Regions from separate parts of the Comamonas sp. C11 genome, predicted to be linked through region 3. Evidence: riboswitches for the same ligand, from Rfam matches in the RefSeq annotation. Region 3 holds a riboswitch; each other region holds the start of a gene.
What was found. Region 3 has a riboswitch for glycine ahead of NOX35_RS17475 (trimeric intracellular cation channel family protein). Riboswitches for the same ligand answer to the same signal wherever they lie in the genome.
Positions count from the first base shown of each region.

Region 1: another riboswitch for glycine. It lies ahead of NOX35_RS05605 (D-amino acid dehydrogenase); the one in region 3 lies ahead of NOX35_RS17475 (trimeric intracellular cation channel family protein).
Region 2: another riboswitch for glycine. It lies ahead of gcvT (glycine cleavage system aminomethyltransferase GcvT); the one in region 3 lies ahead of NOX35_RS17475 (trimeric intracellular cation channel family protein).

Region 1 is NZ_CP101743.1:1,223,155-1,227,951, reverse strand. It holds gene NOX35_RS05610 (amino acid permease) at 1-374, opposite strand, end outside; glycine riboswitch at 918-1,017, shown strand; gene NOX35_RS05605 (D-amino acid dehydrogenase) at 1,189-2,457, shown strand; gene NOX35_RS05600 (amino acid permease) at 2,644-3,987, shown strand; gene NOX35_RS05595 (DMT family transporter) at 4,124-4,797, opposite strand, start outside.
Region 2 is NZ_CP101743.1:2,658,174-2,662,970, reverse strand. It holds gene NOX35_RS12160 (MBL fold metallo-hydrolase) at 1-252, shown strand, start outside; gene NOX35_RS12155 (hypothetical protein) at 265-855, shown strand; glycine riboswitch at 944-1,052, shown strand; glycine riboswitch at 1,071-1,196, shown strand; gene gcvT (glycine cleavage system aminomethyltransferase GcvT) at 1,261-2,397, shown strand; gene gcvH (glycine cleavage system protein GcvH) at 2,522-2,896, shown strand; gene NOX35_RS12140 (MolR family transcriptional regulator) at 2,944-3,495, shown strand; gene gcvP (aminomethyl-transferring glycine dehydrogenase) at 3,586-4,797, shown strand, end outside.
Region 3 is NZ_CP101743.1:3,811,643-3,816,439, forward strand. It holds gene NOX35_RS17455 (NnrS family protein) at 1-816, shown strand, start outside; gene NOX35_RS17460 (Rrf2 family transcriptional regulator) at 830-1,291, shown strand; gene NOX35_RS17465 (CopD family copper resistance protein) at 1,288-1,728, shown strand; gene NOX35_RS17470 (ferredoxin--NADP reductase) at 1,811-2,536, opposite strand; glycine riboswitch at 3,158-3,250, shown strand; glycine riboswitch at 3,264-3,383, shown strand; gene NOX35_RS17475 (trimeric intracellular cation channel family protein) at 3,436-4,101, shown strand; gene mnmC (FAD-dependent 5-carboxymethylaminomethyl-2-thiouridine(34) oxidoreductase MnmC) at 4,217-4,797, shown strand, end outside.

The DNA.
Region 1 (4,797 bases), 2.6 Mb from region 3:
ACCAGGTCCACCGCCACCACCACGGCCCAGCTGAACCAGAAGTTCCAGCCCAGCGCAAAGCCGAAGCCGCGATCCACATAGCGCGAGGCATAGGTAGAGAAAGAGCCGGCCACCGGCATGAAGGCAGCCAGCTCACCCAGGCTGGTCATGATGTAGTACACCATGATGCCGATGAGAAGATAGGTGAGCACGGCTCCGCCGGGGCCGATCTGGGCGATGGCCGAGCCGGAGGCCACAAACAGGCCCGTTCCGATGGCGCCGCCAATGGCGATCATGCTCAGGTGGCGCTGCTTGAGCACCCGGTGCAAGCGGGGCTGCTTATCGTCACCATCGCCAGTCGGCGCGAGCTGCTGGCTTGAGTTGGGTTGGGACATAAATGTCTTGTTGTAATGGTTTGCGCCCATCCGGACAAAACACCCAACCATCCCGCAGGCGCTGCGACAGGCAACGCAAAAAGGCGACCATGACGGTCGCGGGCAACAAGGACAAAGGAACGAAGCCATGACAGCAGAACGCCATGGCGGATAGGCCAGTCGCATCCTGAATCGGCAGCCACCCCAGTCGGGCGCTTCAATGGCAAAGCGGTGATATCGCCGGGCCCATTGACAGGCAAAGACGATATTTTGCCCAAATCCACCGCCGGCCATGGCCCGCCATGCCAATGCAGGGGCTGACTCTGGGGCTGCTCGGCGGCACTTGACAGCGTCTATCGCTATGAATTTAGAAGCACACTGCGCTTGAATAAATTCATTTTCATAGACAAATACTCAATATTTCCTTGAACGATAAACGCAAAGCGCTATCAAATAGCGTGGACTCCACATGATCAGCCATGACTGGGCCCTGGCGCAGAAGTCTAGTAAACCCGTATATCCAGGCGCCGCCGTTCTTCCTACATTTGCCCACAGGCTCTCAGCCCGGTGATGCCGAGAGAGACTGCAGCGCAAACTTGGCGCATGCAGCGCCGAAGGAGCAACCGCCCCGGAAACTCTCAGGCCAAAGGATCGGCATCGCTTTCACACACTCTGAAGAATGTCCGGACGTCATCGTCCGCCGGGCATACCGAAGGAGCAAGCGAGCAGCGCCGCAAGGCCATGCCTCGTGAATCTCTCAGGTCCAGAACAGAGGGGGCGTCCGCTGCGCATGTTGCGCACGGGCTCCACCCTTGACGTTTCTGGAATCTGAATCATGAAGACAATCGCCGTCATCGGCGGTGGCATCACGGGCGTGACCACCGCCTACGCTCTCGCTCGCCGCGGATTTTCCGTCACCCTGTTCGAGAAACAGCGCTACGCCGCCATGGAAACCTCGTTCGCCAATGGCGGCCAGCTCTCGGCCTCGAACGCCGAGGTCTGGACCCATTGGTCCACCATTGTCAAAGGCCTCAAGTGGATGCTCAAGAGCGATGCTCCGCTGCTGCTCAACCCCAAGCCCAGCTGGCACAAGATTTCCTGGTTCTGCCAGTTTCTCGCTGCCATCCCCCACTATGAGAAAAACACCGTGGAGACCGCCAGGCTGGCGATTGCGGCACGCGAGCACCTGTTCGAATGGGCGGCTCGCGAAGGCATTGACTTCGATCTGAAGCAAAAAGGCATCCTGCATATCTACCGTGACCGAGCAGGCTTTGAACATGCGGGCAAGGTTTCCCAGTTGCTGGCCAAAGGCGGGCTGGAGCGCCGCGCCGTGACACCGCAGGAGATGCGCTCCATCGAGCCGACCCTGTCCGGAACCTTCTATGGCGGCTACTTCACCGAGAGCGACTCCACAGGCGACATCCACAAGTTCACCAGCGGCCTTGCCGCTGCCTGTGAGCGACACGGCGTGCAATGCCGCTACGGTCAGGAAATCGTGTCGGTGAGCAGCAATGGCAAACAGGCCAGCGTGACCGTGCGCCAGGGTCCGGCAACCGAGACCTCGACTTTCGACGCCATGGTGGTCTGCGCAGGCACGGCCAGCCGCGCCCTGGCCGCTCAGCTCGGCGACAGCGTCAACATCTATCCGGTCAAGGGCTATTCCATCACGGTCAATCTGGCGGACGAAGCCAGCCGCGCCGCAGCCCCCGTGGTGAGTCTGCTGGACGACGAGACCAAGCTGGTCACCAGCCGCCTGGGTGACGATCGCTTCCGAGTTGCCGGTACGGCGGAGTTCAACGGCTACAACAAGGACATCCGCGCCGACCGCATCCGCCCTCTCATCGAATGGGTGCAGCAGTGCTTCCCGGGCGTCAGCACGCGCAGCGTGGTTCCCTGGGCGGGCCTGCGTCCCATGATGCCGGACATGCTGCCGCGCGTGGGCCCTGGCAACAAGCCCTGCGTGTTCTACAACACCGGCCACGGCCATCTGGGCTGGACCTTGTCGGCCGTTACCGCCGACATGGTCGGCGACCTCGTGCTGCAGTCCATGGGCAGCGCCAGCAGGCAGTCCCGGCCGGCCAAGCTGACCACCGCCAGCGCCTGACCACGACCTGAAAACCTCATCAACAAGCCAGACACGGCAGCCGCAGCGCCCCGTGAGGGGCAGCTGTTGCCGTGTGAATGGCAAACGGAGACATACAACATGAGTCGAAATCATCCAAGCGCAGCCGGGGAGTCGCTGCAGCAGACAGGGGAGCTGGAGCGCGGCCTCAAGGACCGGCATATCTAGCTGATCGCCCTGGGCGGTGCCATTGGCGTGGGCCTGTTCCTGGGCTCGGCCAAGGCGATCCACAAGGCCGGGCCGCTGCTGCTGGTCAGCTACGCCATCGCGGGGCTGGCCATCTTCTTCATCATGCGGGCACTGGGCGAGTTGCTGGTGCACCGCCCTGTGGCCGGCTCTTTTGCCACCTATGCCGAAACCTATGTCAGCCCCTGGGCCGGATTCGTCACCGGCTGGACCTACTGGTTCACCTGGGTGGTGACGGGCATGGCGGAGCTCACGGCCATAGACATCTACACCCACTACTGGTTTCCGGCCATTCCGCAATGGGTTCCGGCGCTCGCCACCCTGGCCGTGCTGCTGGGTGTGAATCTGATTGCGGTCAAGGTCTTCGGCGAGCTGGAATTCTGGTTCGCGCTGATCAAGGTCGTGACCATCGTGGCCACGCTGGTGCTGGGTGTGGCCATCATCACCACGGGCTGGGGACCGCTGGGCCAGACGGCAAGCTTCACCAACCTATGGTCGCATGGAGGCTTTGCACCCGTGGGCATGGTGGGCGTGGTCTTCACCTTGCAGATAGCCTGCTTTGCCTATACCGGTGTGGAATTGATCGGCGTGACGGCCGGCGAGGCCGAGTCGCCCGAGAAAGTGCTGCCCCGCGCCACCAACAGCATCGTCTACCGCATTCTGATCTTCTATATCGGCGCCCTGATCATCATCATGTCGCTGGTGCCCTGGAACGAACTCAGCCCCGACATGAGCCCTTTCGTCCATGTCTTCGACAAGCTGGGCATTCCTGCCGCCGCCGGCATCATCAACTTCGTGGTCATCACTGCCGCCGCCTCCTCATGCAACAGCGGCATCTTCAGCACGGGCCGCATGCTCTATACGCTGGCGCAATTCAAACAGGCTCCCGCCAGGCTGGGCAGGGTCAATGCGCGCCATGTGCCTGCGGCCGGTATTGTTCTGTCGGCAGCATTCATGCTGCTTGGCGTGGTGCTGAACTATCTGGTGCCCGAGGAGGCTTTCATCTACGTGACCAGCATTGCCACCATCGGCGCCGTCTGGACCTGGGGCATCATTGTCTTTTCCCATCTGCGCTATCGCCGCGCCGTCAGGCTGGGTCATGCGGCAGCCGTGGCCTACCGCATGCCCGGCGCACCGTTCACCAACTGGTTTGTGCTGGCCTTTCTGGCCGTGGTGCTGGTCTGCCTGTCGCTGGATGCCAGCACCCGCGTGGCCCTATATATCGCGCCCCTGTGGTTTGCGCTGCTGACGATTGGCTACCGGCTCTACGCGGTCAAGCCCGAGCAGCGCCATCGCCTGGCGCAAGCGCAACAGCAAGCCGCCTGAGGCGCAGCACAGCCGCACTGTGGATGCCATGGCTATACGCTGATTGATTCAGGAGCTTCTTGTGCTCTTCCATGCTTCATTCAAAGGATTTTTCACTTTAGAAATGAGCAATGGAAAGCGCAGGCAGCTCTTGAAATCAGAGCTGCAGACAGATCAGCACCAGTCCCAGCATCATCAGCGCCATGCCCAGCTTTTCGGTCAGCGACAGCTTCTCGCTGAACACCTTGCGCGAGACGATATAGCTGAACACCACCTCCACCATGCCCAGGGTGCGCACGGCAGCCGCCCCCTGCATGGCATAGGCGGTGAACCAGGCCAGCGAGGCCGCAGCGCCCATGCTGCCAGCCAGCAGTGAGATGCGCCAGGCCTTGAAGATCGGGCGCAGGCCCTGCTCATGGGTTCTGGCAATCCAGGCGCTCATGACGACGGACTGCATGGTCTGCGCAATCAGCACGCCCCAGGCCCCGGAAAGCCAGGGCGAGCTCACGCCCAGCGCTGCGATCTCGACCGCGCCGCCGCGAAAGCCCACGGTGGCCAGCGCAAAACAGGCGCCGCAGATCAGCCCGTAGACCGAGGATTTGCTGGTCCAGGCCGAGAGCGTGAACAGCTGCCCGCGCGGCGGCAGCGACAGCATCAGCACGCCCACCGTGGCAAGCACCATGGCCAGCAGCGCCAGCCGGGTCGGCAGCTCGTGCAGAAACATGGCGGCAAACAAGGCCACCTGCAGCACCTCGGTCTTGGACAGCGTGACCGCCACGGCAAAGTTGCGCTCCTTCATGGCCATCAGCAAGGCCGCCGTGGCAGCGACCT
Region 2 (4,797 bases), 1.2 Mb from region 3:
CAGGCACACCGGGATCTCGGCGGCCAATGGCTGCTGCCCATACACAACGGCACTTTCAACCTGGCCATGCATGCCTGGTGGGACCCCTTCGAGCAGATTATGAGTCTGGGCAGGCAGCACGGCATAGAGATCGCCACGCCCATGATGGGCGAGCGCCTGGACCTGGGCGCTCCGCATGCGGGCTCGGCCTGGTGGCGCGCCTGCGCCGAGGCCGATATCAAGGAACTGGACCTGCGCCCTGCGCAACCCTGAAATGCTGCCGACATGGCCGACAATGCCCTCATGGACATTTCGCGCATTTCACACCTTGGCGCAGCCTGCGCCGCGTCACTGACCGCCTTGCTGCTCAGTGCCTGCTCCCACCTCTCCGATGGCAGTCGGACCAAGCTGCCTCCGGGCGCCGGCACCGCGAGCACGGTTTCCGAGCGGCCGGAGCCTGCGCCGGCTCCGCCATTGGACACGCAGCACAGGCGGTCACAGAGCATGGAATGGCCTGCATGGATCAAGGCAGATTGCACACCCGTCGCCCAGCTCGATCGGCAACCACAGCCACGCCGCCACACCACGCCGATCATCAGTGCCAGCTGGTTTCCTCAAGGACTGGAAACCATGGTGATCTTCCGCCTGGAGGTCACTGCTCAGGGCGAACTCGGCCGTGTGGCCTATCAGCCCGCCGATACCGATCCCCGCATCGTGAAGTCCATCATGCGCTCGCTCGAGCGCTGGAAATTCAAGCCCGGCATGCGCCAGGGCCAGGCCGTGACTGCCTGCTTCGAGCAGCCCTACCAACTGGTGTTTCCGCGCCAGGAGATCGAATCCCCAGAATCTCCGTCCTTGAATACCGAGACACGGTGAGTACACAGACCCAATCCGGACGAACTGTGCTCGAAAACCCCAAAATCCGCACGATTCGGTGGTGCAAGCCCCTTGCCCACCGCTAAAATCGCCAGCGTCAGGAGAGAGTGCCTGCAGCTGAAGCTGCACCGCACCGCCGAAGGCGCAGACCCCCACCCGGAGTCAAAACGCTCAGGCAAAAGGACTGACAAGCGCTGCAGGTGTGCAAACCTGCAGCGTCCCTTGCTGGAGAGAGATGCAGGCCGTCATTTCGTATGTGTGCCAGCATCCACCGAAGGAGCAAGCTGCCCGCGAAAACAAAGGCAGTGAATCTCTCAGGTAAAGCGGACAGCAGGGCAAGCCCGCCAAGCATGGCCCCGTCATGCATGGCCACTCATTTGGTTTTGACCACCGGAGCGCTTGCCTGTGACTGCTGCTGACACTTCTTCCGATCTGCGTTCCACACCGCTGTTTGCCCTGCACCAGAAACTGGGTGCCCGCATGGTGCCGTTTGCCGGCTACTCAATGCCCGTGCAATACCCTCAAGGCCTTATGGCCGAGCATCTGCACACGCGCAAGGCTGCCGGCCTGTTCGATGTCTCGCACATGGGCCAGTTGCTATTGCGCGGCCCCGATGCCGCCGCCGCGCTCGAATCACTGATGCCCGTCGATGTCATGGACCTGGGCCTGCACAAGCAGCGCTACGGCCTGCTGCTCGATGAACAAGGCGGAATTCTCGACGACCTGATGTTCGTCAACCGCGGCGATGATCTGTTCCTCATCGTCAACGGTGCCTGCAAAGAGGCGGATATCGCTCATATCCAGAACCGCATCGGTAGCTGCTGCGAGGTCGTCCCATTGCCCGATCGCGCCCTGCTGGCCCTGCAAGGCCCGCAAGCTGCCACAGCCCTCTCGCGCCTGATTCCTGGAGTGACGCAACTGGTCTTCATGACCGGCAACCACTTCGACTGGCAGGGCCATGCGCTCTACATCACGCGCAGCGGCTATACGGGCGAGGACGGTTTCGAAATCTCACTTCCCGGCGAAGCGGCAACAGCCTTTGCCGAAGCTGTGCTGGCCCAGCCCGAGGTGGCCCCTATCGGCCTGGGCGCGCGCAACTCGCTGCGCCTTGAAGCCGGGCTTTGCCTGTACGGCAACGACATAGACACCAGCACCACCCCGGTGGAAGCCTCGCTGAACTGGGCCATGCAGAAGGTGCGCCGCAGCGGCGGCGAGCGCGAGGGCGGCTTTCCCGGTGCGGCCATCGTGCTGGAGCAATTGCAGAACCCTCAGTCGCTGCGCCGCAAGCGCGTGGGCTTGATCGCGCTGGAGCGCATTCCCGTGCGCGAGCCCGCCGTGCTGGAAAACATGGACGGACAGCATATCGGCCACATCACCAGCGGCCTGCTCAGTCCCACGCTCAACCAGCCCGTGGCGCTGGCCTATGTCGAGCCCGACTACGCCGCCATCGATACGGAAATCTTCGCCGTGGTGCGCGGCAAGCCGGTGCCCATGAAGGTGGTCGCCACACCATTCGTTCCCACCCGCTATCACCGCGGCTAGTCTGCCTCCGCGCATGAGACGGGCCAGTTTGCCAAACAGCAGCCAGAACACCGCTAAAGTGCGCACTGGACCTTTCTCAAACAACACCCGATTCCCCTGAATCCCCCCCCATCTGGAGCTTTCCATGAGCATCAAGTATTCCAAAGAACACGAGTGGATCAACGCCGCCGACACCAATGCCGCCATCGTCGGCATCACCGTACACGCACAGGATGCGCTGGGCGATGTGGTGTTTGTGGATCTTCCCGGCGTGGGCTCCATCTTCCAGGCCGGCGACGTGGCTGGCGTGGTCGAGTCCGTCAAGGCCGCTGCCGATGTCTACATGCCCGTGACCGGCGAGATCGTCGAAGTCAACGAAGCCCTGCGCGATGACCCGTCGCTGGCCAACAGCGACCCGCTGGCCGCTGGCTGGTTCTTCAAGGTCAAGATGAGCAATGTGGGCGAGCTCGAAGCTCTGATGGAAGAGACCGCCTACAACGATTTCGCCAAGGACAACTAAGCATATCAACGGCCCTCGCATTGCGAAGGCCGTTTTTGCATGCAGCCATGAGCACCATTCTGTATTTCGACGATCCGGAAGTCGGTCTCGCCCGCGAGACCAGCCACCCTGCGTTTGCGCGCATTGCGACCCAGGACTTCTTCTACGACTGCGGTGACGACTTCAGCCCCTTCGGCAACGATGACGGCAGCGACACACTGGCCTCACTCGAAGAGTGGTACCAGGAGCAGACGGGTGGCCAGTCCGCCAAGACCCTGCGCTTTCTGCAACAGCAACTATGCGACTGGGATCTTCCCGTGCCCAGGGACATACTGGCTCATGACGATGCGGCCAAGGCCGAATGGCTGGCCAGCGACGACATGAACCAGAGCTATCTCCTCTCGGTCTGCCGCGCCCACGTGGCCACAGCCTTTGGTCAGCTCAAGATCACGGGCAGCATCGATGCCGATCTGCACAAGCAGGCCCTGCTTGCCCTGGCCTGCCAGCAATGGCTGAACACCGTTGCACGCAGCAAATATCCCGATTGGGAATATGCCGACCAGGAAAGCGAACGCCTGGCCCTGATGAACACCGCGCTGGAACAAGCCAGCGCTGCTTGAAGCACCGGCTGTATGCCTTCAGGCATACGGCTTTCACGCATGCCTGGCATGCAAACCGTCAGTCACAGTATTTGAGAATAGGTCCCTCCCATGCTGATGTCGCCTCCTGCCCCTGTCGCTTCGCTGGAAGCGCTGGAAAACAGCCACGAATTCATCCCCCGGCATATAGGCCCGGACGCCGAGGAGCAGCAAAAAATGCTGGCCGCCATCGGCAAGCCCACGCTGGACGCATTGATTCGCGATGTGATGCCCGACTCCATTGCTCGCGCCAGGCCCATGGATCTTCCGGCTCCGATTCCCGAAGCAGCGGCGCTGGCCGAACTCAAGGCCATCGCCGGCAAGAACCAGGTGCTGAAGAGCTTTATCGGCCAGGGCTACTACGGTACGCACACGCCGGGCGTCATCCTGCGCAACATCCTCGAAAACCCCGCCTGGTACACGGCTTACACACCCTATCAGGCCGAGATCTCACAAGGCCGCATGGAGGCACTGGTCAACTTCCAGACCATGGTGACCGACCTGACCGGCATGCCTATCGCCAATGCTTCCATGCTGGACGAAGCCACGGCTGCCGCCGAGGCCATGACGCTGGCCAGGCGCTCTGTCAAATCCAGGAGCAATCGCATCGTGCTGGCCGGCGATCTGCATCCGCAGACGATTGAAGTCATCGAGACCCGCGCCCAACCCATAGGCATCGAAGTGGTGATTGCCAACAGCCAGCAGGAATGGGAGGCCGCTCTGGCTGGCGACCTGTTCGCCGCCGTCATCCAGTACCCGGCCTCCAGCGGCTGGATCGTGGACTGGAAGTCCGACGTGCAAGCCATTCACGCCAAGCAGGCGGCCGCCATCGTGGCCACCGACCTGCTGGCCCTGACCCTGCTGACACCTCCCGGCGAGTGGGATGCCGATATTGTCGTGGGCAACAGCCAGCGCTTCGGCATGCCCATGGGTGCAGGCGGCCCGCACGCTGCCTTCATGGCCTGCCGCGACGAATACAAGCGCAGCCTGCCCGGCCGCCTGGTGGGTGTCAGCGTCGATGTGCATGGCAAGCCCGCCTACCGCCTCGCGCTGCAGACACGTGAGCAGCATATCCGCCGCGAAAAGGCGACGTCCAATATCTGTACGGCCCAGGTCCTGCCGGCCGTGATCGCCAGCATGTATGCCGTCTACCACGGCCCCCAGGGGCTGAAGCGCATTGCCCAGCGGGTGGCACGCTTGACGGCGATTCTGAGCCGTGGTCTGGCCCGGCTGGGCTTCAGCGCCCATCACCACGACACAGCCTTCGACACACTGAGCCTGCAT
Region 3 (4,797 bases):
AGCCGACGCAATTACGGCCTGCCGCTGCTGGTGTCGGGTCTGGGCGTGGCCGATGCACTCTTTCTGCGCTCGGTATGGCAAGGCAGCGACTACGCAACGCTGATGCATTACCTCTATACAGGGCTGCTGTGCATGGCTGTGATTGCACTACTGGTGGCGCGGCGCGTTATTCCATTCTTCGCGATGCGGGCGGTGACGGATCTGCAGATTCCCATGCACACGGCCAGCGGGCAGTGGCAACTCTGGGCTGGCGTGCTTGGCATTGTCTGCCTGTTGCTGGGATGGGTGCCGGGTATGGTGGCCGCATTGGCTGTCACGGGGCTGATCACCCTATGGCAGGTGTTGGCCTGGAAACCCTGGGCTGTGCGTCAGGTGCCGTTGCTGTGGATTCTGTATCTGGGTCATGCGGCCTTGGGCACGGGCCTGCTGGTGGCATCGCTCCAGGCGAGCAGCTGGGTACTGCGCTTGGCATGGCCAGTCCATGTGATCGGCGTGGCCGGCTTTGCAGTGCTGATAATCGGCATGGTGACACGTACGGCTTTGGGCCACCTGGGGCGACCATTGCGCGCCGATGGGAGCATCGTGGTCATGTATGCGCTGGTGCTTGCCGCCGCTTTGTTGCGCCTGCTGGCACTTCTGCCTGCGGGGCTCCCCCAAGCCGCACTGCATGCCTCGACGCTTGCATGGGTGCTGGCCTTTGCTTTGTACCTGTGGCGATTTGTACCCTTGCTGATTCGGCCGCGCCTGCCACCAGCTGGACTCTCAGCGGCTCAGCCCTCAGGACATGTCGCCAGCAAGTCCAGAAAATCTGTTTGAACGAGATCACTCAATGCGTCTAACCCTGATGACCGACTATGCGCTGCGGCTGCTCATGCATGTAGCCCAGCGGCCAGAGCGCCTGTGCACGATTTCCGAGGTTGCGCAGGCTTATAGCATTTCCGAGCCAAATCTGATGAAAGTCACGCATCAACTGGCCCTGCAGGGTTGGATAGAGACGATACGTGGAAAGGGAGGCGGCATGCGCCTCGCCCGTGAACCAAAGCAGATCCATATCGGTACAGTGATACGTGGACTAGAGTCCGACTTCACGCTGGTGGAATGCTTTGGCAACGACAACCGGTGCACGCTGACCGGCGACTGCCGCCTCGCTGGCATGTTGCAAGGAGCTCTGCACAGCTTCATGGCGCATCTGGATGGCTTCACTCTTGCGGACCTGATACCGCCAACGTCTGCCAGCGCAGTGCCATTGATTCCTGCCATCCGACTGACAAGAAAGGAGGCCCAGACATGAGCTATGGCCTGCTGATCACACTACACCTGCTGGCCGCCGTGGCGTTTGCAGGCACAGTGTTCTTCGAAGTCGTGCTGCTCGCCAACGTGCACAGCCGAGTGCCGAAGCAGCACATGCTCCCCGTGGAGCAGGCGCTGGGGACACGCGCCACCGCCGTCATGCCCTGGGTGTTGCTAGTGCTGTATTCTGCGGGAGCAGGCTTGGCCTGGCAGCACCGCTCGGTACTGGCGCACCCCTTGGCCAGCAGTACAGGCATGCTGATGGTGCTCAAGATTGCGCTGGCGCTTAGCGTTCTTGCGCACTTCGCCAGCGCCATGTGGTGGCGCCGCCAAGGGCAACTCAATGGGCGACGCTCGCACCGATTGCATCTGAGCGTGTTCTGCCATGTGCTGGTCATTGTCTTGCTGGCCAAGGCCATGTTCTATCTGCACTGGTAAGAGCCTAGCGACAGATGCCAAGCGGCTGCATCCAAATGCGTCATGGCAGACTTTCTCCTTGATCAGAGAGGAGTCTGCCAATTCAATATCCAAAGAACTCCTCACTACGCACATCGTCCTCATCAATACCGGCTGATATCAGCAACCGCTGCATTGACGCAACCATGGAAGGTGGGCCAGCAACATAAAAGATCGGATTAGCCAAGCCCTCAATGGCCTGCTGGAGCCACTCTCTATCGATCGTTTGTGTATCACCACTCCAATCCACGGCAGAGTGCGCCATATCCGTCATGGTGGCCTTGAGCCGGAATTTTGGATTCTTCTTTTCGAGAGCTTGAAGCTCAGAGAGAAACGCCGAATCTTCTGGACGACGATTGGAATACAGCAGAAGCAAATCCTGCTGTGACTGCTGCATTGCAGCGTTTCGCAGCATGCTCATGAACGGCGTCACGCCAATCCCACCGGCGATGAGCACACCCGCTCGCGCGGTGTTTTTGTGCAAGGTAAGCGAACCAAATGGTCCATCGATATCCAACTCAGCACCTACAGGCAGAGCTCCCAAAGCGCGTTTGTAAACGCTGTCCCTCATCCTCGTAGCAAACACTAGTTCACTCTCGTGTGGCGCGCTGACAATGGAGAATGCGTGACATCGCTCCTCTTTACTCTCCCCTGGGACCGCGCCCGGCAGCTGGATTTCAAACGCCTGTCCAGGACGGAAATCAAACCCCGCCGGTTTGGCGAGATGAAATGCCATCGTACCCTGCGCAACCTCCTCGCGTTCGAGGATTTTGCTGTGCTCTGTGCCCATGATTCACTCCTTCGCAATCGATGGATCTACACATTGGATGCGTCCAATGGAGTAAATATTCCCGTCAATCGATACCCACCGTGAGAAACGGGTCGAAATGGGCACTCTCATTGAACCGACCACCTCAGCCTGCTATGGCCGCGTTCGGCCAGAAGCAGCCCCGTTCAGCTTGATAGTGCAAACTCTCACCGAGCTTTGAACTCCCCCCCACTCAGGCTTGCAATCAAGTCGGCTTTAGGCTGACCTGAGTCACTCACAGACCCATGCCGAAGCGGCGGCAATCGCCAACACCAGTTGCTGCACGCCGCCTGTCCTTAACAGCTGTTTTACGCTCCAAGCCGGCTGTTCGAATCGCATGGCCGCCACGTACCGGCTCAAAGGGCCGCTTCTGCGTGCCACGACAGGTTCGTGTCTTCCCCAAGCAGTCTGTCAACGCCTGAAGAATGAGCGAGCCTTCGAGAGCACCGCTTGTCATGGCGGGCGGCTTGACAGACGAAAACGCAGACTTGCGCGAGCCACGGCGGGTTCAGACTGGGCCTCCGCGCCCCAGCTCGGCAGCCGCAGAACCACATTAATACAGGTATTAACCCGAATAAAGTCGCTGAAACTGGCTAGAATCGCGCCCATCCTGCGGGAGAGCGGAGCCTTTCGAGGGTTCCCGCCGAAGGCGCAAACTCCCATAATCGCTCAGGCAATAAGTACCGCAGGTGGGTCTGACAGGACCCGGATATCGCCAACTGGAGAGCAGCCCGCAACCACAAGTCTGCAGGGCTCACCGAAGGGGCAAGCATGTCCACCGCGAAGGTGCTCATGCGCAACTCTCAGGTAAAAGGACAGCGGGAGAGGCAAGCCGGACACTCCCGCCGATGTGAGTGGCTGGTCTATTTTCAAGTGCCTTCATGCTTCCTTCCGTCTCTTTGCTGGACTCGTTCCAGGCCTCCAACTTCACCGTCATGCTGGTCATCTATCTGGTGGCCATTACCGCCGAAGCCATGTCCGGCGCACTCGCCGCAGGGCGGCGAAATATGGATATCTTTGGTGTCGTCGTCATCGCCTTCGTCACTGCCCTGGGCGGCGGCACCATCCGCGACATGGTGCTGGGCCACTACCCCATCGGCTGGACCCAGCACCCTGAATATGTGTATCTGGTCATCAGCTTCGGTCTGCTGACCACTGTGATTGCACGCCATATGCACAGGCTCAAGCAGGTGTTTCTGCTGCTGGACGCCATGGGTCTGATCGCCTTTTCGCTGATTGGCTGCAATACCGCGCTGGAGCTGGGCTACCCCACCATCGTCATCATCATGGCCGGCATGATTACCGGCATCAGCGGCGGCATCTTGCGCGATGTGCTCTGCAACCAGGTCCCCGTGGTGTTCCGCCGCGAGCTGTATGCGAGCGTGTCGCTGTCCGTATGCCTGATGTTCCTGGGCCTGCGCTATCTGGATGTCAGCCCCAATATCAGCACCATCGTGTGTTTTGCCGGCGGTCTGGCCTTCCGTCTTGCCGCCATTCGTTTCAAATGGCGCCTGCCGGTTTTTTCGTACCAGCAGCGCTGGGAGTGATCGAGACTCCCCCTCTCTTGCTACGCAGGGCGGCCCTTGCTTGGCTGCTCTGACCTAGACTGCGCCATGCGTTACCCATGTAGTTTCACTTTCCATGTCTGAACCCATCACATGGATGCCGGATGGCACCCCCTACAACACCCGATTTGGCGATCGCTATCACAGCGAGCTGGGCGGCCTTGACCAGGCCCGCCAGGTTTTTCTCGGTGGCTGCGAGCTGCCAGCCGCCTGGGCTGATACAGCGCAGTGGCGCATTCTGGAAACCGGCTTTGGCTTCGGACTGAACTTCCTCGTCACCTGGTCGGCATGGAAAGCCGACCCCAGACGCCCGCGCATTCTGCATTTTGTCTCGGTGGAGGCCTACCCTGTCTCGCGCGAGGATCTGCTCGCGTTTTTGCCGGCCGATGAGGAGCTGCGCCCGCTTGGCGAACAACTGGCCGAGCAATGGTGGGGACTGCTGCCCGGCGTGCATCGCCTCTCGTTTGACGACGGCCAGGTGCTGCTGACGCTCTATATAGGCGATGCCAGGACCATGCTGCGCAAGCAGCAAATGACGGCGGACAGCGTGTATCTGGATGGCTTCTCTCCCCAGCTCAACCCCGAGATGTGGGATGAAGATGCCATGAAGAACATTGCCCGCCATTGCCGCCGGGGCACGCAGCTTGCCACCTGGTGCGTGGCCGGCCATGTGCGCCA